2 regions of the Arthrobacter sp. 'calajunan' genome follow, and region 2 is predicted to be linked to the other one. Evidence: predicted binding sites of a transcription regulator. Region 2 holds the regulator's gene; the other holds the start of a gene.
What was found. Region 2 encodes LexA, which represses DNA repair genes until DNA is damaged. Its sites were predicted from a motif close to TCGAACANNTGTTCGA; they were not measured.

Region 1: RF641_RS07815 (DUF6504 family protein) is a predicted target of LexA. The motif match lies at 6,575-6,590, and genes of this name have one in related genera.

What each region holds. Positions count from the first base shown of each region.
Region 1 covers NZ_JBKZDY010000004.1:139,253-149,430, reverse strand. Annotated here, with positions in the region: gene RF641_RS07850 (hypothetical protein) at 1-312, opposite strand, end outside; gene RF641_RS07845 (MBL fold metallo-hydrolase) at 402-1,031, opposite strand; gene RF641_RS07840 (S-(hydroxymethyl)mycothiol dehydrogenase) at 1,031-2,116, opposite strand; gene RF641_RS07835 (aldo/keto reductase) at 2,370-3,197, shown strand; gene RF641_RS07830 (MFS transporter) at 3,444-4,799, shown strand; gene RF641_RS07825 (SDR family NAD(P)-dependent oxidoreductase) at 4,995-5,855, shown strand; gene RF641_RS07820 (nuclear transport factor 2 family protein) at 5,905-6,408, shown strand; gene RF641_RS07815 (DUF6504 family protein) at 6,630-6,938, shown strand; gene RF641_RS07810 (DNA polymerase III subunit alpha) at 6,972-10,178, shown strand, end outside.
Region 2 covers NZ_JBKZDY010000002.1:29,694-39,871, reverse strand. Annotated here, with positions in the region: gene RF641_RS02680 (ATP-dependent DNA helicase) at 1-1,972, shown strand, start outside; gene lexA (transcriptional repressor LexA) at 2,085-2,804, opposite strand; gene RF641_RS02670 (LysM peptidoglycan-binding domain-containing protein) at 3,061-3,414, shown strand; gene RF641_RS02665 (histidinol-phosphate transaminase) at 3,505-4,611, shown strand; gene hisB (imidazoleglycerol-phosphate dehydratase HisB) at 4,633-5,253, shown strand; gene hisH (imidazole glycerol phosphate synthase subunit HisH) at 5,254-5,889, shown strand; gene RF641_RS02650 (hypothetical protein) at 5,891-6,040, shown strand; gene priA (bifunctional 1-(5-phosphoribosyl)-5-((5-phosphoribosylamino)methylideneamino)imidazole-4-carboxamide isomerase/phosphoribosylanthranilate isomerase PriA) at 6,066-6,803, shown strand; gene RF641_RS02640 (SseB family protein) at 7,160-8,041, shown strand; gene RF641_RS02635 (MFS transporter) at 8,076-9,410, shown strand; gene RF641_RS02630 (DUF1844 domain-containing protein) at 9,531-9,896, opposite strand.

The DNA.
Region 1 (10,178 bases), on a different contig from region 2:
CAGCCCGGCGAGCCAGATGATGCGCGTGGTGAGCGTGTGCTTCCTGCTTTTGAGCATGCGGCGTGCCAGGATCAGTCCCAGGCTCAGGCACAGCGCCCCGAAACCCAAGGCCAGCAGCAGCTCGCCGGAGACCTGCAGCAAGGAGGGGCCGATGGAAAACGTGTCGACCGGTTGCGGTTCGGTGCCGCCGGAATACAGCAGGTACTCGGCTTGGATGTCGCGCCAGAGCAACACGCTGCCGGCCAGGATGGACAGCGTTCCGATCCAGCCGGGGATTTTCGCCGAGCGCACGCGGGCAGAGGATTCAGGCATGGGTTCATCATTCCACACGAAAGCCCAAGCCGGGATGGAATTGCTCATTCCACCCCGGCTTGGGCTCAGCGTTGCGCACCGCTATGGGGCTAGTGCCCGCGGGCGATCCACTCATCCAGGTTCGGCGCTTCGTCGCCGATGGTGGTGGCGGCGCCGTGGCCGGTGTTGACCACGGTTTCCGCCGGCAGGGTCAGCAGCTTGGAGCGGATCGAGTCGATGATCGTCTCGAAGCTCGAGTAGCTGCGCCCGGTGGCGCCGGGCCCGCCGTTGAACAGGGTGTCGCCGCTGAACAGCACCCCCAGGTCCTCCGAGTAGAAGCAGGTGGATCCCGGTGAGTGCCCCGGGGTGTGCAGGGCTGTCAAGGTGGTCCCGGCGACGGTGAAGCTGTCGCCTTCGTGGATTTCCGCGTCGATATCGCGCCCCGGGTACACCGCGTCCCAGAGCATCTGGTCTTCGGGGTTCAGGAACAGCGGGGCGTCGACCTCGTCGGAGAACTGCGCGGCGGCGCGGATGTGGTCGTCGTGCCCGTGGGTGAGCAGCACCGCCATCACCTCGCGCTTGCCGATGGCCTCGCGGATGGCCTGCGGGTCGTGGGCCGGGTCGATCACGATGACCTCGGCGTCGTCCCCGATGAGCCAGACGTTGTTGTCCACTTCCCAGGTGCCGCCGTCCAGGCTGAAGGTGCCGGAGGTGACGATGTTCTCGATGCGCGCGGCCACTAGATTTCCACCACCGATCGCAGTACGGTGCCCTCGTGCATCTTGTCGAAGGCCGCCTCGACGTCGTTGATGCCGATGCGCTCGGTGACGAAGGAATCCAGGTCCAGGCGGCCGAGCTTGTACTGCTGGACCAGCATCGGGAAGTCGTGGCTCGGCAGGCAGTCGCCGTACCAGGAGCTCTTCAGCGAACCGCCGCGGCCGAAGACATCCAGCAGCGGCAGCTCGAGGGTCATCTCCGGGGTCGGCACGCCCACCAGCACCACGCGTCCGGCCAGGTCGCGGGCGTAGAAGGCCTGCTTGTAGGTTTCCGGGCGGCCCACCGCGTCGATGACCACGTCGGCGCCGAAGCCGCCGGTGAGCTCCTGGATCGCGGTGACCGCGTCCACCTGGGCGGAGTTCACGGTGTGGGTGGCGCCGAAGCGCTTGGCGGTTTCCAGCTTGTCCTGGTTGACGTCCACCGCGATGATGGTGGTAGCCCCGGCCAGCTGGGCGCCGGCGATGGCCGCCGAGCCCACGCCGCCGCAGCCGATGACCGCCACGGATTCCCCGCGCTTGATCTCTCCGGTGTTGATGGCCGCGCCGATTCCGGCCATGATGCCGCAGCCCAGCAGGCCCACGGCCGCCGGATCAGCGTCCTCGTCCACGATGGTGCACTGCCCGGAGTGGACCAGGGTCTTTTCGGCGAAGGATCCGATGCCCAGCGCAGGGGACAGTTCGGTGCCGTCTTCCAGGGTCATCTTCTGGGTGGCGTTGAAGGTGTTGAAACAGTACTTCGGCTCGCCCTTGGCGCAGGCGCGGCACTGGCCACAGACCGCGCGCCAGTTCAGGATGACGCGGTCGCCGACCTTGACGTTGGTGACGTTCTCGCCGATCTGGCTGACCACCGCAGTGGACTCGTGGCCCAGCAGGTAGGGGTAGTCGTCACCAATGCCGCCGAGCTTGTAGTGCAGGTCAGTATGGCACACGCCGGTGGTCAGCACGTCGACCACGACCTCTCCCGGTCCCGGATCCGGAACGATGATGTCGACAACCTCGACCGGGGCGTCTTTGGCGCGGGAAATGACCGCTTTGACCTTGTGGGACATGTCAGTGAGCTCCTTGTGGTGGATTGTGCTTCTGACCCGATGCTATCGGTGCGGCAGACGGGAATCTAGGAGCCGCGCGCCAAATGACCAAGTGTGGCGCGGGATGGATGCGCCGTGCGGCCGATTCGCCGATTGTCCCGGAATCCTACATAGTCGCTGACGTGTTTGGTCGTGGACTTTTGCTCGGCGGCCGCTAAATACTTGAATGGATTAGCCAAGACGATAAGCGCAGGTCAGGGACGAGGGAGCAGGAATGCAGGAACAGCACACGATTGAGTTGGTGCCGGGGTTGCGGATTCCGGCCATCGGGCTGGGCACCTGGCCGCTGACCGGCGAGGAAGCGGCTGATGCGGTGGCCCGGGCGCTGGGCAACGGCTACCGCCACGTGGACACCGCGGCGAACTACGGCAACGAGCAGGCGGTCGGCGAGGGCATCGCGCGGGCCGGGGTGCGGCGCGAGACGCTGTGGGTGACCAGCAAGTTCAACAAGGAGGACCACTCGCGCGACGGCGTGGCCGCCGCCTACGAGCGCGCCTGCGAGCTGATGGGGCTGGATTACCTGGACTTGTATCTGGTGCACTGGCCCAACCCGCAGCAGGGTGCCTATGTCGAGGCCTGCCACGGGCTGGAGGAACTGGTACAGGCAGGGAAGCTGCGCGCCTGGGGCGTGTCCAACTTCAAGCCGGCGCACCTGCAGGCCGTCTACGACGCGGGGCTGCGCCCGGCGCTGAATCAGGTGCAGGTCGACCCCGAACACCTGCAGCGCGGGCAGCTACAGGCCCATGCCCAGCGCCAGCTCGTCACCGCCGCCTACAGCCCGCTGGGCCGTGCCGGGGATTTCCTGTCCCACCCGGCGATCACCGAAGCGGCGGAGCAGTATGGCAAGACCCCGGCGCAAATCGTGCTGCGCTGGCACCTTGATTCGGGACGCGTCGCGGTGCCCAAGTCCGCCAGCAATGTGCGGCAGCGCGAGAACCTTGATGTTTTCGACTTCTCCCTGACCCGGCAGCAGCTGGCGGCGATCGATGCGCTGGATACCGGTGCCGGCCCGCGCCTGGATGCGGATTCCTTCGGCCACTAACCTCCCTCGCGCAGACCAGGGCCGCCTCTCGGGGCGGCCCTTTGCCGCGTTAACGGGGGCCTGCACACGGCAAATCGCCGTTGACCTGCAAGACACCGAGCGCCTGCGGGAGATTTTCGGATCGGCGAATTTTCTTTGAAATTTCCCTAGGTGTTGCGGATCACGCAGGAGTACACTCAAGTGTGCGCAAAACGTACCACTGTTCGGATAGCGTGCACATCGGTTCTTGTTACTTGGAGGTTCCCCATGGCGATTGACCAGAGCAGCGCAGTTGTCGGTACAGATCTCTCGCGTGTCGAGCAGAGCTACCGGATGAAGCGGGCGAAGAAAGCGGCGCTGGCCGCGTTCCTCGGAGGCATGCTGGAGTACTACGACTTCTTCATCTATGCGACCGCCGCGTCGCTGATCTTCTCGCATATCTTCTTCCCGGCGGGGGATCCCACGATTACCCTCATGGCCTCGTTCGCCACCTTCGGCGTCGCCTACGTGGCCCGCCCATTCGGGGCCATCGTGTTCGGCCACCTAGGCGACCGACTGGGGCGTAAGAACACGCTGGTGCTGACCCTGATGCTGATGGGAGGGTCGACCTTCGCGATCGGCCTGCTGCCGAACTTCGCGCAGGCCGGCTACCTGGCCCCGGCCCTGCTGGTGTCCCTGCGGCTGCTCCAGGGCCTGTCCGCCGGCGCAGAGACGGCGGGGTCCTCGACCCTGACCATGGAGGAATCCCCGGTGGGGCGGCGCGGGTTCTTCCCGTCCTTCGCCATGAGCGGGATCTCGGCGGGCATCGTGCTGGCCTCGCTGGCATTCATCCCGGTCGCCGCGATGGAGGAAACCGCCAGGATGTCGTGGGGCTGGCGTGTTCCCTTCCTGCTCTCGGTGGTCGTCATGATCGTGGCCATGCTGGTGCGCCGCTCGCTCGAGGAGCCTGAAGTCTTCGAGGACGAGGTCAAGGCGCAGGCCGGCGACGCCAAGGAGAAGCTGCCGTTCCTGCTGATGCTCAAGACCCACCCGGCGCAGTTCTTCCAGGTCTCGCTGATGTCCTTCCAATGCGTCACCAACACCCTGATGCAGGCCTTCGGCCTGGCCTACGCGGTCAGCGTGGGCATCCCCGCGGCCACCATGCTGGTGGTCAGCATCGTGGGCAACGTGCTGGCGATCTTCACCCAGCCGCTGAGCGCCCACCTCTCGGACCGCTTCGGCCGCCGCCCGATCTTCATCACGGGCATCCTGTCTTCCGGCGTGCTGATCTGGGTGTACTTCTGGGCGATCTCCACCTCCAACATCGCGCTGGTCTTCCTGCTGAGCATCGCGATCACCGCCGGCAGCTACGCGGTGTCCAACGCGATCTACCCGGCCTGGTTCTCCGAGCTGTTCCACGTCAAGGTCCGCTACTCGGGTGTCGCCATCGGCCTGCAGGTGGGCATCCTGTGCGCCGGGTTCACCCCGATGATCGCCACCGTGCTTGTCGGCGGGATCCCTGCCAACTACGGCCCGGCGGCCTGGATCGTTGCCGGATCCTCCATCGTGGCGGCCATCGGAGCCATCTGGGCCCGCGAAACCTTCAAGACCCCGCTGCACGAGCTGGGCAACCGGGTGGAGTAGAACCTCCGTCTCCTGCCAAGGGCCCGGAATCCGCTGGTCGTCGACCGGCTGGTTCCGGGCCTTCGTGCCGCCGGGGCGGCATGGCGGCCCGTCCCGTTCAGCGGGACGGGCGGATTTCGGCGGCGCGCGGGCGGGATGTAATCGAGCCACGCGCGCCCGGGACCTCGGGCGCGCCAGAATCACGGGAGGAAATCGATGACCCAGAAAACCCGACGCGTCGCAGTTGTCACCGGAGCCAGCCGCGGGGCTGGCAAGGGGATCGCGCTGGCGCTGGGCGAAGCCGGGGCCAAGGTCTACGTCACCGGGCGCACCACCACCGAAGGCGAGGCCCCGCTGCCGGGGACCGTTTTCGCCACCGCCGAGGAAATCACCGCCCGCGGCGGGATCGGCGTGCCGGTGGTGCTCGACCACACCGACGACACCCAGGTGAAGGCGCTCTTCGAACGCATCGCCGCCGAAGACGGGGCCATCGACATCCTGGTCAACAACGCCTACGCGGTCCCGGCGGAGCTGACGCTTTCCGGGGCGTTCTGGGAGAAGTCCCTGGACCTGCTTGAGGTGTTCAACGTCGGGCTGCGCTCCAGCTACGTCGCCAGCTACTACGCCGCACCGCTGCTGATCGCCGGCGGCGGGCTGGTGGTGAACACCTCCTCCTTCGGCGGAACCTGCTACATGCACGGACCGGCCTACGGGGCCGGCAAAGCGGCCGTGGACAAGATGGCCAGCGACATGGCCGTGGACTTCAAGGCGCACGGCGTCGCCGTCATCTCCCTGTGGATGGGGATGCTGAAGACCGAGCGCACCCTGGCCGAGCTGGCGAAGAGCCCCGAGCAGTACGGGGACCTGGAAGCCACCGCCGAATCCCCGGAATTCCCCGGCCGGGTCATCGACGCACTGCACCGCGACCCGCAATTGATGCAGCGCAGCGGCCAGGTGCTGATCGCCGCGGAAGTGGCCGCGGAACTGGGGGTGCAGGACGTGAACGGTGCGCAGCCGGTCTCCCACCGCCCCATGCTTGGAAACCCGCCGGTGTTTTCCGACGCAGTCATCGGCTAATTCGCCAACGGACTATCCGCTCGACACGACTTTTTCAGGAGAACAATCCATGGATTTGGAACAACGCCTTGCCGCGCTGGAAGCGATCGAAGAGATCAAGGCGCTCAAGCACCGCTACTGGCGCGCCTGTGACGGGAAAGACCCGCAGGGATTCCGCGACTGCTTCATCAAACGCGGCGCGATCATCGACTACGGCCCCATGGGCGCCTTCGACGACGTGGAGCCGATGGCCGAGATCTTTACCCAGGTGGCGCTGGCGAAGATCGACGGGAAGCACGTGATCTTCGACATGCACCACGGCATGCACCCGGACATCACGCTGATTAGCCCCACCACCGCCCGGGGACGCTGGACGCTGCGCTTCCGCCAGATCAACCTGGCCGAACGCACCGAGTACCTGAAGACCGGCGAATACGACGACGAATACGTGCTGGTGGGCGGCCAGTGGAAGATGTCCGCCTGCCGCTTCACCGACACCTGGTCGATGACCCGCGCGCTTGATGAGAGCGCGCAGATCACCGAGGGCGAGTTCCTGGAGGTTCCGGCACCCTAGCGGCGCCCGTCGAAGGCCCGGAGGCCGAGCGGATCATCCGCTCGGGCTCCGGGCCTTTGCCGTGCCTTCCGCAGCATCGCCGCGAGCGGTGAACTGATCAAAAAAATTGTTCACGAAACCGGGCCCGCGCCAAACTGTCGGCCGGGCTGACTAGTGTAGCTACCGATCGAACACATGTTCGAATAGAATGAATTTGTTGAGTAAGGAGCGCACACGTGGGCATGTTCACCGAGCCGATTGAGGTCACCCGCGCAGCGAACGGAATACCGCTGCGCGTCACCTGGCGAGGGAAAGACTACCGCCTGGTGGCTGAACCCGAACGTTGGTTCGAACGCCGCAAATGGTGGGAGGAGAACATGAGAATCCCGCGTGGACTAGGGGCAGGGGTGGCCGATTATGAGATGTGGCGACTGCAGCTGGCCGATGCCTCGGGCCGTTCGGAGCCGTTCAGCATCGATGTCAGCTTCGATGCGCAAAGCACCCGCTGGCGCCTGGTCCGCCTGCACGAGCAGCATGCCCGCAGCGCCTGAGGCGCTACTCGAATACATGTTCGAGGCGATGGCATGAGCTTCACGCACCTGAATGTCGCTTCCTCCTACAGCGCCCACTACGGGGTCTCCACCCCGCCCCAGCTGGCGGCCGCCGCGCACGCCATGGGCGCCGAAGCGCTGGCCCTCACCGACCGCGACGGGCTCTACGGGGCGGTCAAGCACGTAGCCGCCTGCATGGAACACGGGCTACAACCCTTGCTGGGCGTGAACCTGGCACTGCTCGACACCCCGGGCCATGCAGCTGGCCGGGTCATCCTGCTGGCCCGCGGGCACAGCAACGGAGCAGGCTACGCGGCCCTATGCCGCAGCATCAGCCAAGCCCACCAGGCGCCCCGCGGCATTCCCGGGTTGACCCGGCGCCAGCTCGCCCACCGGGTGGCCTCCGGAAACCTCATGCTGCTGGTCGGCGGGGAATCCGACGTGGCCCGGGCGCTGGCCCGCGGGCAGTACGCCAAGGCCCGCGCACTGCTGGCCGACTGGAAAAAGCTGGCAGGCCCCATGCTGCGCGTGGAAATCACCACCCATCTGTCCACCCCCGGATCCCGCTACAACCTCGGGGAAGCCGGCAGGATGCTGCGCTACGCCGAGGAACTGGGCCTAAAGGCGGTGCTGAGCAACGCCGTGCGCTACGCCGACCCCGACGGCGCGGTCACCGCCGACCTCCTGGACTCCGCTCGCACCCTGAACAGCCTGAGTGAAATGGACTCCTGCCAGCCCAACGGGCAGGGCTGGCTCAAGTCCCCGCAGGAGATGCGCCAGCTGGCCTCCGAAATCGCCCGCGCCACCGAGCGCGGCTGGATGCGCAAGCTGCTGCGGGAAACCGAGGCCGTCGCCAACTTCGCCGCCCTGGACCCCGCCGGCGACTTGGGCTGGAAAAAACCTGTCATCCCCGAAGCCTCGGTGCTGGGCCTACACCGCCTGGCCATGCAGGAGCTGACCGAACGCGTCTACGCCGCCGTGCCCCGGCTGCTGCCCAACGAGACGAAGCACACCGTCGAGCAGCGGCTGTCCCTGGAACTCGGGGTCATCAACCGGCTGGACTTCGCCGGCTACTTCCTCACCGTCGCCGAAACCGTCAAGCTCATCACCGGGCTGGGGGTGCGCGTGGCGGCCCGCGGCTCCGGCGCCTCCTCGCTGGTCAACTACCTGCTGGGCATCAGCCAGGTCAACCCGCTGGCCCACGACCTGGTCTTCGAACGCTTCCTCTCCGACACCCGCACCACCCTGCCGGACATCGACATCGACGTGGAATCAGCCCGCCGCCACGAGATCTATCGCAAGATCTTCGCCAGCTTCGGCGAAGAACGCGTGAGCCTGATGAGCATGCAGAACGCCTACCGGGCCCGCGGAGCGGTCCGCGATGCCGGAGCCGCCCTGGGCCTGGAGGACGGGCAGGTGGACGGCATCGCCAAGCAGCTGTGGCGCTTTTCCGCCTCCTCCTTCCGCGAAGCGCTCGCCGAGAAGCCGGAGCTGGGCGAACTGGCCGAACGCCTCACCGAGGACTCCCAGCTGGACATCCTGATCGACGCCACCGAACGCCTGGACCGGCTGCCGCGGCACATCTCCATGCACCCGTGCGGCGTGATCCTCTCCGACGCCTCGCTGCTGGACCGCACCCCGGTCCAGCCCTCGGGCATCGCCCTGCCGATGAGCCAGTTCGACAAGCACGACATGGACCTCATGGGGCTGATCAAGCTCGACGTGCTCGGGGTGCGCATGCAGTCGGCCATCGCCTACACCCTTCAGGAGATCGCGCGCCTGCACCCCGATGCGGCCGCGGTCGCCCGCGCCGGGGGACACGCCACCACCAGCTATATCGACCCGGCCGGTCATATCGACCTGGCCAAGGTCCCGCTGGATGACGCCCCCACCTTCGAACTGATCCGCTCCACCCACACCCTGGGCTGCTTCCAGATCGAATCCCCGGGCCAGCGCGAGCTGATCGGCAAGCTCGCCCCCGCCGAATTCAACGACCTGATCATTGATATCTCGCTGTTCCGCCCCGGCCCCATGCAGTCCAACATGGTCAAGCCCTACCTGGAGCACCGCCACGGCTTCGCCCCCGAACAGTACCTGCACCAGGAACTCAAGCCCGCGCTGGCCGAAACCCACGGGGTAGTGGTCTTCCACGAACAGGTGCTGCGCATCCTGGACACCATGACCGGCTGCGGTCTGGGCATGGCGGATGTCTACCGCCGCCACCTGGGCAACCCCGCCCAGGAACCGGCGGTCGAAAAATACTTCCGCGCCAGCGCCGCCGCCAAGGGCTACACCCCGGAAACCATCGACAAGGTCTGGACGGTGCTGGCGGGCTTCGGCTCCTTCGGCTTCTGCAAGGCCCACGGGGCCGCCTTCGCCGTACCCACCTACCACTCGGCCTGGCTCAAGGCCCACCACCCCGAAGCCTTCCTCGCCGGCATCTGGGAACATGACCCGGGCATGTACCCCAAGCGGCTGCTGGTCTCCGAGGCCCGGCGCATGGGCATCCCCATCCTGCCGCTGGACATCAACCGCTCCACCGGGCACTACCGAGTCGAACGAATCTTCGAATACGCTTCCGCCGCGGCCCCCGCCGTGCCCCGCGCGCCCGGAACCCTGCGCCCCGGACATTACGGCGTCCGCCTGGCCTTCCGCGACATCCACCAGATGAGCGAACGCGAAGTCGAGCGCCTGGTCGCCGGGCAGCCCTACGAGCACCTGGCCGACGTGCGCGACCGCGCCGGCCTGTCCCGGCGCACCTACCAGAACCTCGCGGCCCTGGGTGTCTTCGACTCCCTACTCACCGGCACCAGCCGGGCGGACACCATCGCCCACACCCAATCCATGGCCCGCACCAGCCTGCCGGCCAAATACCGGCCCGGCCCCGGCCAGCTCACCCTCGACCTCGGGCAGATCGAACACATCACCAACACCGGGGCGCAGCTGGAACCGGCCGAGATCATCCGCACCGAACTGGACCTCATGCACCTGGACGCCAGCGAACACCTCATCACCTCCTACCGGCAACGCCTGGCCCACCTGCCGATCACCCAGGCCATCGAGCTGCTGCACCTGCGCAACGGCACCGAGGTGCTGGTCGCCGGGGTGCGCGTGGCCACCCAGACCCCGCCCATGCGCGGAGGCAAACGCGTCGTGTTCATCTCCGTGGACGACGGCACCGGCTGCATCGACGCCACCTTCTTCGACGACACCCAGCAACGCACCGGATCGCTGCTGTTC
Region 2 (10,178 bases):
CCTGCTGGAAGCCGCAGTAACTTCCATGGGCGGCGCCATGCGCGCCGGCCAGCAGGAAATGGTCAAGCACGTTGTATCGGCGCTGGAAGACGAAGAGCATCTGCTGGTGCAAGCAGGAACCGGTACGGGCAAGTCCATGGGCTACCTGATCCCGGCACTGGCACACGCCCAGACCAGCGCCAAACCGGTAATCGTATCGACTGCAACCTTGGCGTTGCAGTCGCAGATCGTCGGACGTGACGTACCTCGGCTCCTGGAGTCTCTCAAGGGCAAGCTTTCGCGACCCATGGACGTGGCCCTGCTCAAGGGCCGCTCCAACTACCTCTGCCAGTACAAGCTCGGCGGCGGATACCCGGAAGACGACGAAGGCACGTTGTTCTCCATGGATGAGCCCGCCGCGCCCAGGGGACAGACATTTTCCCCGCTGGCCAGCGAAGTCATGAAGCTTCGCGAATGGGCCGAGCGCACCGACACAGGGGACCGGGACGAACTGGTCCCCGGAGTCAGCGACAAGGCATGGAAACAGGTTTCGGTGTCCGCCATGGAGTGCCTTGGCTCCCAGAAATGCCCTATGGCCGATGAATGCTTCTCGGAGATGGCCCGCGCCCGGGCCGCCGAATCCGACGTGGTGATTACCAACCACGCCCTGCTGGCGGTCTCCGCCTTCGAAGGGCTGTCGGTGCTCCCGGACTTCGACGTCGCCATCATCGATGAGGCCCACGAGCTCCAGGACCGCGTCACCAGCTCGGTCTCAGGGGCACTGTCGGCTCGTATGGTGCTCACCGCAGCGGGCGGGGCCAAGCGCCATTGCGCCGTCAACGTTGACGAATTGGTCAAAGCCACCAACAGACTTGAAAAGGCCTTGACCGGCGTACCGACCGGGTTGTTGCAGACCGGCCTGCGCGAGGACATGGGAATCGCCCTGAACGACATCGTGGAACAGGCCCGGCTCATTCTCGCATTGACGAAGCCTGAAGCCAACGCGCCGGCCGATGGTGGTCGCCAGACCGCCAGGTCGCAAATGCAGGCCGTCATGGACGACGCCATCCGCATGCTCGAAGCCGAAGACCGCCGGGAGGTGCTCTACACGACCCGTCCGCGAGAATTTGTCGAAGGCCGCGGCTATGTCGAGGCGGATGACAACCAGCCGGCGACACTTAACGTGGCACCGCTGTCCGTGGCCGGAAAACTGCGCGAAGGACTCTTTGACGGTCGTACCGTCATCTTGACCAGCGCCACCTTGGCCATCGGCGCGCAATTCGACTCGGTGGCCGGTTCACTGGGGCTCATGGGTGCCGGTGCACCGTCATGGACAGGCATCGACGTCGGCAGCCCATTCGATTATCCGAAGCAGGGCATCTTGTATGTCGCCAAGCACCTGCCCAAACCCGGCAGGCAGCTTGCCGCCGAGACCCTGGACGAAATCGAGGATCTGATCAAGGCTTCGGGCGGCGGCGCGTTGGCGCTGTTCACCTCGAAGCGTTCTGCCGAAGAAGCGGCGGCGATCTTGCGCGAGCGCCTCGACGTCGAGATCCTCTGCCAGGGTGATGCGAGCATGAAGTCTCTGGTAGCGCAGTTTGCCGAGGAACGGGACACTTGTCTCTTCGGCACCATGACTCTCTGGCAGGGCGTAGACGTGCCTGGCGACTCCTGCCGTTTGGTTATTATCGACAAGATCCCGTTCCCGCGTCCGGACGATCCGATCTCCAAGGCCCGCACCGAAGACGTGCAGAAGCACGGCGGCAACGGTTTCATGCAGGTTTCGGCCACCCACGCCGCGATCCGTCTGGCCCAGGGCGCTGGCCGGTTGATTCGTTCCGTGTCGGACAAGGGCGTCGTGGCAATCCTCGACTCACGCATGGCTACCGCACGCTACGGCAGTTTCCTCAAGGCCTCGTTGCCGCCGATGTGGCCCACCGTGGACAAGAAGACCATCACCGGTGTCCTCAAGCGGATGGACCCGAACCGCTAGATCGGTATTGGTTCATTCCGCGGAAGCCGGCACGGCTGAGCCCGTGTCGAAGCAAAGAGCGCTGGGACGCAGTTATATTGAACTGCACCCCAGCGCTCTTCGATTTGTCGGATTAGAGCGAACGCATGACCGATACAACGCGTCCCATGACGGTCGCTGCATCACCGAGGATCGGCTCGTACCGAGAATTCTGCGGCAACAACCAGGTATGACCGTCGCGCTGCCGGAACGTCTTCACGGTAGCTTCTTCATCGAGCAATGCAGCCACGATGTCGCCGTTGTTCGCAGTTTGCTGGCGACGCACAACAACCCAGTCGCCGTCGCAGATCGCAGCATCAACCATCGAGTCTCCTGAGACTCGAAGCATGAACAGCTCTCCGTGGCCCACCAGCTGGCGCGGAAGCGCGAACACGTCCTCTACCGTCTGATCTGCAAGGATCGGTCCACCAGCGGCGATACGGCCAACCAGCGGCACCATAGTGGTGTCCGCGGAGGTGCTCAGCTCAATGATCTTCGCATCTTCCTTGCCGGCCTCTTCCGCTGGCTTGGGCGCCTCGGCCGCTGCGGCATCCTCGCTGAGCTGCAGCGGCAGCAGGATCTCCATGGCACGAGGTCGGCGTGGATCACGACGAAGGTAGCCGAGCTTTTCAAGCTGACTCAACTGGTGCGTGACACTCGACAGGCTCTTGAGCCCCACGGTGTCGCCGATCTCGCGCATCGACGGCGGATAGCCGTTCTTTCCGATCGAGCGCTGGATGGTCTCGAGAATTTTCTTCTGGCGGATCGTCAGCGAACGTGCATTCGATCGGGGAGTGCGCTCTGAAGCTGACATGACCTTTAGCCTTCCCTAATCACCGGTCGTGAGCTGGGCGGATGCCTAACTGTCGGAAGCCAGTGATGTTATGTATTCGTTCCTCTTCTACTTCGAAATCTTAGTCGATGTGAGGGAGTCTTTCAAAGATTTGTTCGAAAGTGTCTGGACAATTTCCGCGAAGTTCTGTTAGAAAAGATATACGAGAATCGAACACATCTTCGAAAACAGTATTCGAAGACAGGTTCGCATCATGCCACTGTTGAGGAGAATAGTCATGGCAACCGCCGCACTTGACTCGAAACGCACCAAAGAACACATGAAGATCCGCATCAATCGTCGCGGCTGGGCTGTGCTGGTTGGGGTCCCGGTGTTCATTCTGACCATCGCCGCCGCATTCCTGATCACCATGTTCACTTCAAGTGCCCAGGCGGCGTCCAACTCGCCGCAAGGTGTTGAAACCGTGGCCGTGACCGTCATCCCGGGCGACTCGTTGTGGAATCTCGCCCGTGAATACGCCGTAGGCTACGACGTGAATGCGGCCATGGAGCATATCACGGAGATCAACGCACTGGACTCCAGCGAGATCCGCGTTGGCGACACCTTGGAGATCCCGGTGTTGGCCAACTAGCCGGTCAAACCCTCAAAATGGCGACAGGTATTGTTACCAAGGTTTGTCGCCAATTCTTGAACCGACGACTGCGCCATTAGACTTAATGACGTGAATGTCCGCAGTGAACTATTGAGTCAGCTGCCCTTGCGTGAGAATCTCCGCGGGCTGTCCCCTTACGGTGCGCCACAAATTGACGTACCAATTCAGCTGAATGTCAATGAGAACACCCATCCGCTTCCGCAGACCGTGATTGATGCAATCGCTCAAGAAGTCTCCAAGGCAGCGTCCACGCTGAATCGCTACCCGGATCGTGAATTCGTGGAATTGCGTGAACTCCTAGCCAAGTACCTGGGCCACGATCTGGATCGCGAGAACATTTGGGCCGCGAACGGTTCCAATGAGATCCTGCAGCAGATCCTGCAAGCCTTCGGTGGCCCCGGTCGAAGCGTCATGAGTTTCGGCCCCACTTATTCCATGTACCCTCTGCTGGCCAGCGGAACCGATACCGAATACATCGCCGGCCAACGCGCCGATGATTTCACTCTCTCGGCCGACTCTGCTGCCGCGCAGGTACGCGAGCACACACCGAATATCGTTTTCCTCTGCTCTCCGAACAACCCAACCGGCACGGCATTGGGATTGGATGTCATCGAGGCTGTCTACGAGGCAGCCTCCGAGACCAACGCCATGGTCATCGTCGACGAGGCCTACGCTGAATTTTCACTGGCCAATACCAAGTCGGCACTGAGCCTCCTCGGAGGTCGCCAGCGCTTGATTGTCAGCCGCACGATGTCCAAGGCCTTCGGCCTGGCTGGCGCCCGAGTGGGCTACTTGGCTGCGGCACCGGAAGTCACCGATGCGATTCGGCTTGTCCGCCTGCCCTACCACCTCTCTGCAGTGACCCAGGCGACCGCCATTGCCGCGCTGAAGAACGTTGACCTTCTGCTGGCACAGGTCGAAGAAATCAAGACCCAGCGCGACCGCATCGTGAGCACCTTGACCGAGCTGGGTTTGAAGCCTTCGGTTTCAGACTCGAACTTCGTCTTTTTCGGCGGCCTGAACGACCCCCACGCCATTTGGCAGGGGCTTCTGGACGCTGGAATCATCATCCGTGACAACGGAATCGCCGGCACCCTGCGAGTCACCGCGGGAACTGAGGCCGAAACCACCGCCTTCTTGGAGCGGCTGACCGAACTGCTCAGCGCACAGAAGTAGAAAAGACAAGCGAAGGAAGACATGTCTGCCGAATTGATTGGCGCACGTCGCGCCCGTATGGAACGAGTCACCAGCGAATCCTCGGTATTCGTTGAACTGGATCTCGATGGCTCAGGCGTCTCGGAGATCAGCACCACCGTGCCGTTCTTCGACCATATGCTCACTGCCCTGTCCAAGCACTCGCTGATCGACCTCACCGTGCGTGCAACCGGCGACACCCATATCGACGTACACCACACAGTGGAAGACACCGCGATCACCATCGGCGAGGTGCTGCGTGTTGCCCTGGGCAACAAGGCGGGTATCCGCCGCTTCGGCACTTCCTACGCACCGCTGGACGAAGCACTAGCCCGCTCCGTTGTAGATGTCTCCGGGCGCCCCTACCTGGTGCACGGCGGCGAGCCGGCCGGCCAGGAATACCATCTGATCGGTGGACACTTCACCGGTTCGATGACCCGTCACGTTTTCGAGGCGATCACGTTCCACGCGCAGATTTGTGCCCACATCGAGGTGCTCTCGGGCCGCGACCCGCACCACATCGTCGAAGCGCAGTTCAAGTCCTTCGCCCGTGCCTTGCGCGAAGCCGTCGAGCACGACGAACGCATGGGCGACAAGATTCCATCCACGAAGGGTGCCCTTTAAGTGGCAAAAAAGAAAGTTGTTGTCCTGGACTACGGTTCGGGCAACGTTCGCTCGGCAGTGCGTGCGCTTGAAGCCGCCGGAGCCGAGGTAGAGCTGACCGCAGACGCGGACAAGGTCCAAGCGGCTGACGGTCTGGTCGTTCCCGGCGTCGGCGCCTACGCATCGGTCATGGACCAGCTGACCAAGCTCGGTGCACTGCGCTGGATCGGTCGCCGTATCGCCGGCGGCAAGCCCGTGCTCGGAATCTGCGTTGGACATCAGGTCTTCTTCGACGAAGGCGTGGAACACGGCGTCAAGACGGCGGGTATTGGCGAGTGGCCAGGCACCGTAGAGCGGCTGCAGGCTGATGTCATCCCGCATATGGGCTGGAACACCGTTCGTCCGCCGGAAAACACCAAGCTCTTTGCAGGTATCGAAAACGAGCGCTTCTACTTCGTGCATTCATATGGAGTGCAGAAGTGGGAATTCGACGTCACCCAGCCGGCAATGACTCCGCCGCAGGTTACCTGGTCCACCCACGGAACCCCATTCATCGCAGCCGTTGAAAACGGTGCCTTGTCGGCAGTGCAATTCCACCCGGAGAAGTCTGGCGAAGCTGGCAAGAAGCTGCTGAGCAACTGGCTGGAGACTCTCTAGAATGTGGTCGATCGTACTCCTCGGGGTCGGCGCATTTCTTGCCGGCGGAGCAATCTCCTTGAAGAACCAGAAAGCGCACCTGTCGTGGATCATTGCCGCGTGGGGCCTGGCAGCTGGTTGTGTCATCGCAGCATGGGTCTTGACCCTCTAGTTTCAAACTTTCGAAGAAGGACAACATGAGTGAGCAACCAATTCTCGAACTGCTTCCCGCAGTAGATATCGCCGGCGGACAGGCGGTTCGCCTGGTGCAGGGTGAAGCCGGATCCGAAACTGGATACGGCGACCCTCTGGAAGCGGCGCTGGCCTGGCAGAACGACGGTGCAGAATGGCTGCACCTGGTCGACCTCGACGCCGCCTTCGGTCGCGGCAGCAACATCGAGATCGTCCAGCGAATCGCCCAGGAGCTGTCCATCAAGGTTGAGCTCTCCGGCGGAATCCGTGATGACGCGTCACTAGATCGCGCACTGGAATTCGGCGCCACCCGCGTGAACCTCGGGACGGCCGCACTGGAGAACCCGGAGTGGACCCGCAAGGCCATTGCCCGCCACGGCGACAAGATCGCCGTGGGCATGGATGTGCGTGGCACTACGCTCTCCGGCCATGGCTGGACCAAGGACGGGGGAGACCTCTGGGAGGTGCTTGCCCGCTTGGAGGATGCCGGCTGTGCGCGCTACGTCGTCACTGACGTCACGAAGGACGGAACCCTGCGTGGACCCAACGTTGAATTGCTGCGCGAGATCGCCTCGAAAACCAACAAGCCGGTTGTCGCATCGGGCGGTATCTCTTCCCTCGAAGACCTGCGTGTTCTGCGTGCGTTGGTGCCGGAAGGCATCGAAGGCGCCATCATGGGCAAGGCCCTGTACTCGGGGCAGTTCACGCTGCCCGAGGCGCTTGATGTGGCAGGCCGTCGCTAAATAGGTCTGAGCCAGACCTTTGAAGTCGTGGATCGGTTGGAAAAATCCAGCCGGTCCACGATTTTTTATGAAGCCGAATATGAACCTCCTGCGGCGTCTGTGGCCAACGGCGGGGGACAGATGAGCCCCCCCGCCCAGGCCGCGAACTGCGCCCTGCGGGACATAGCCCGGCATTGCCGTGGCAAACAGGCTCTCGGATTCCGTGTCCTTGCGCATTATCATTTCAAGATGCCACATCCGCCGCGTTGTGGCCAGGCCCGAATATCTGAAGTGTGCCCAAGGTCTCGTGGGCAAGCTCATGCCCGAGTCCCTGAAACTTGTTCTTCCACCGGGGTTCTCACAGATAGCATGGATCTATGAGCACCGCGCAACCTGAATCCGCACCCAAGCGCCACCTGCCCGGACATATCGCCGCGGCACTGGCGCGGGCAGGTTCCCCGACTGATTCCGCAGGTCAAAGCTGGGAAGGCCGGGACCTGGCCGGTGATGAAAACCCGCTGCACAAGTTCGACAAGGACGACGGACTGGCAGATGAGGCGGTGATGCAGGCGCTGGCTGATCTGCGAGCCGGCAACGGCAGCGAGTCCGGCGTCCACCAGTCGCTGGCCAGCGCCCGGGTTTTCGTTGCAGTAGTAGCCCAGCTTGGCGAAGAAGCGATGACCGAGCACGGCTTCGCCTCCGACAAGGAAGCCGACATGGCCCTGGTCAAGATCAAGGGGCCGGACGGACGCATGGCCTTGCCGGTGTTCACCACCGTGGAGCGGCTCCAGGCCTGGCACAACGAAGCGAGACCAGTCGCGGTCTACGCCCCGCGCGCCGCGTTGTCTGCGGTCAGCGAAGAATGCCAATTACTGGTGCTGGATCCGGGCGGCGACTACACGTTTGTCCTTCGACGACCGGGCATGTGGAACCTTGCCAAGCAGATCGAATGGACACCGAGCTATCTGAACCAGGGCATTGCTGAAATCGTCCAGGACGCGACGAGTGGCTACGCCCAGCTTCGCAAAGTGCAGATAGCACCAGGCCGAGGTGTTGGTTCACGAGATGCGCAGGGCAACGCAGTGCCCGGAGGCGGCTCCGGACCGGAATTGAACCTGCAGTTCGTTTTCGCGGCAGGAACCAGCGAAAACGATGCGCGAGAGATCGCGACAAATATTCACGGGCTATTGGCTCGAAAACCCGAGTTCGCCGAGGCGGTGGACTCGATAGAAATCAGCTTGCTCAGCTCATCCAGCTAGGGATGGGCCTACACGAAGAGGAATACTCCGCGTCATGAAGAACTACTGGCAGATCCTGCGTCAGCCTCAGATCGCTTCGCTGCTGGTTATCGGCATGGTCGCTCGGCTTCCTCATTCGGCGTTGGGCATGCTGCTTTTGCTCCATCTGGTCACGAACCTGGACCAGAGCTGGGTTTCCGCCGGCTTGGTGACAGCCTTGATGACCATTGGCATCGCGATCGGCGCACCTTGGCGCGGTGCCCGCGTAGACATGTGGGGTCTGCGCAGGGCGCTGATTCCCTCGGTCATCGTCGAAACAGCGGTCTGGTGCACAGTCCCGCACGTCACGCTGGTATGGATCTATCCGCTGGCTTTCATCGGCGGGCTCTTCGCCCTGCCGGTCTTCTCCGTGGTCCGAACCGCCTTGGGCGTGATGACCACCGGCGAGCAACGGCGCACCGCGTTCGCCCTGGATGCCACCGCCACCGAACTGGTGTTCATCGTCGGCCCGGCAGCCGCAGGTATCGTGGCAACGCAGATTTCAAGCACCATCGGGCTGAGCGTCATCGGCGTGACGGCCTCGGCGGCCGGATTGGCCATGATGCTCTTGAACCCTCCGACCAGCAGCGCCGACCCCAAGGCGTCGGCAAACAAGTCCAACGCCCACGAAGAACGGCTCGGCGCCGAGGCGAGCTTCATCGCCGCGGCTCCGGTAGGCGTGCCGGAAGTTGAAGGCGAATTGATTCTGGCCGGCATGAAATCTGCGCGTGCCAGGATCAAGAAGCGCGGCAAGAACTTCAAAAACCGCTTCAACTGGGTCAGCGCCTCGGTGCTCGCGGTCTTCATCGCGGCCTCCGGAGCAGGAATGCTGCTGACCGGCACCGAGGTATCCATCGTGGCTGAACTTGAAGCTGGCGGGAACAGCGAACAGCTTGGCCTCGTGTTCCTGTTTTGGTGCGGCGCATCCTTGATTGGCGGTCTGCTGTACGGCGCCATGCGCCGCAATATTTCGCCCCTTGTCCTGCTGCTGCTCATGGCGATCTTGACGATCCCGATGTTCTTCGCCTGGGATCCGCTGTCTCTGGCGATCTTCTCCGCGCTGCCTGGCTTCATGTGCGCACCGACCTTGTCCGCCGCCTCGGAGTGGCTGACCGACCTGGTGGCTGAAAAGCGCCGTGGCGAGGCCATGGGCTGGTACGGGTCGGCCATGACCGGCGGCACGGCGTTGGGGTCCCCGATGACCGGCGTGATGGTCGACAATTTCGGCCCCCCGCTGGCATTCGTCGGCATCGGTTCGCTGGCCATCATCGTTGTTGTCCTGGCATTGCTTGCCCAGCAGATTCGCCGCCGGGTCCGCCGGCAGCGCACCCGTACCCGCATCGCGGCGTAGATGGCGTAGATACCGTTTACGCGGATCTTCGGTTACAAGAACAAAAACATCATCCTCGGTTCGGCACAATGTGCCGGACCGAGGATGATCTTAATCTCTAATATTTTTTCGGATCGAAGCCTAGTTGACCGGTCCGGTGAACTTTTCGCCCGGGCCCTTGCCTGGTGCGTCGGGGATCAGCGAGGCTTCGCGGAAGGCCAGCTGCAGGCTACGCAGGCCGTCGCGCAGCGGCGCTGCATGCTGCGAACCAATCTCAGGTGCACCAGCGGTGACTAGGCCGGCGAGGGCGGTGATCAGCTTGCGGGCTTCGTCCAAATCCTTCAGTTCATTTGCGTCATCGCCTTCGGCCAGGCCGCATTTGACGGCGGCGGCGCTCATCAGGTGAACGGCAGCGGTCGTGATGATCTCTACTGCAGCGACCTCAGCGATGTCACGCACCTGCTGGTCGACGGAGTGCTGATGCGAGTTGGTGTCTTCGGTACTCATACTGCTAAGCTTGTCACAGACCGACTCGATACATGCAGTCAGGGTCCACCGGTTCGCGCCGGGCGGACGGATCGTATTAGTATTGAGCCAAGCAAGTGGAGGCCAACTCCCACCCGCTGTCGCCGTTTTGAGGCTTCCGGGTAATTCGGCAGGATATGCCTGAGCATATCCAAGATGGAACTCGGAAATTTCCGCAGATCCATTGTGTCGTCACTGTGGCCTTCGCCTGCAATCGCAGCCGGAGGCCTTCTTCGTTTGCGGGTATGGAACTTAGGATTTCAG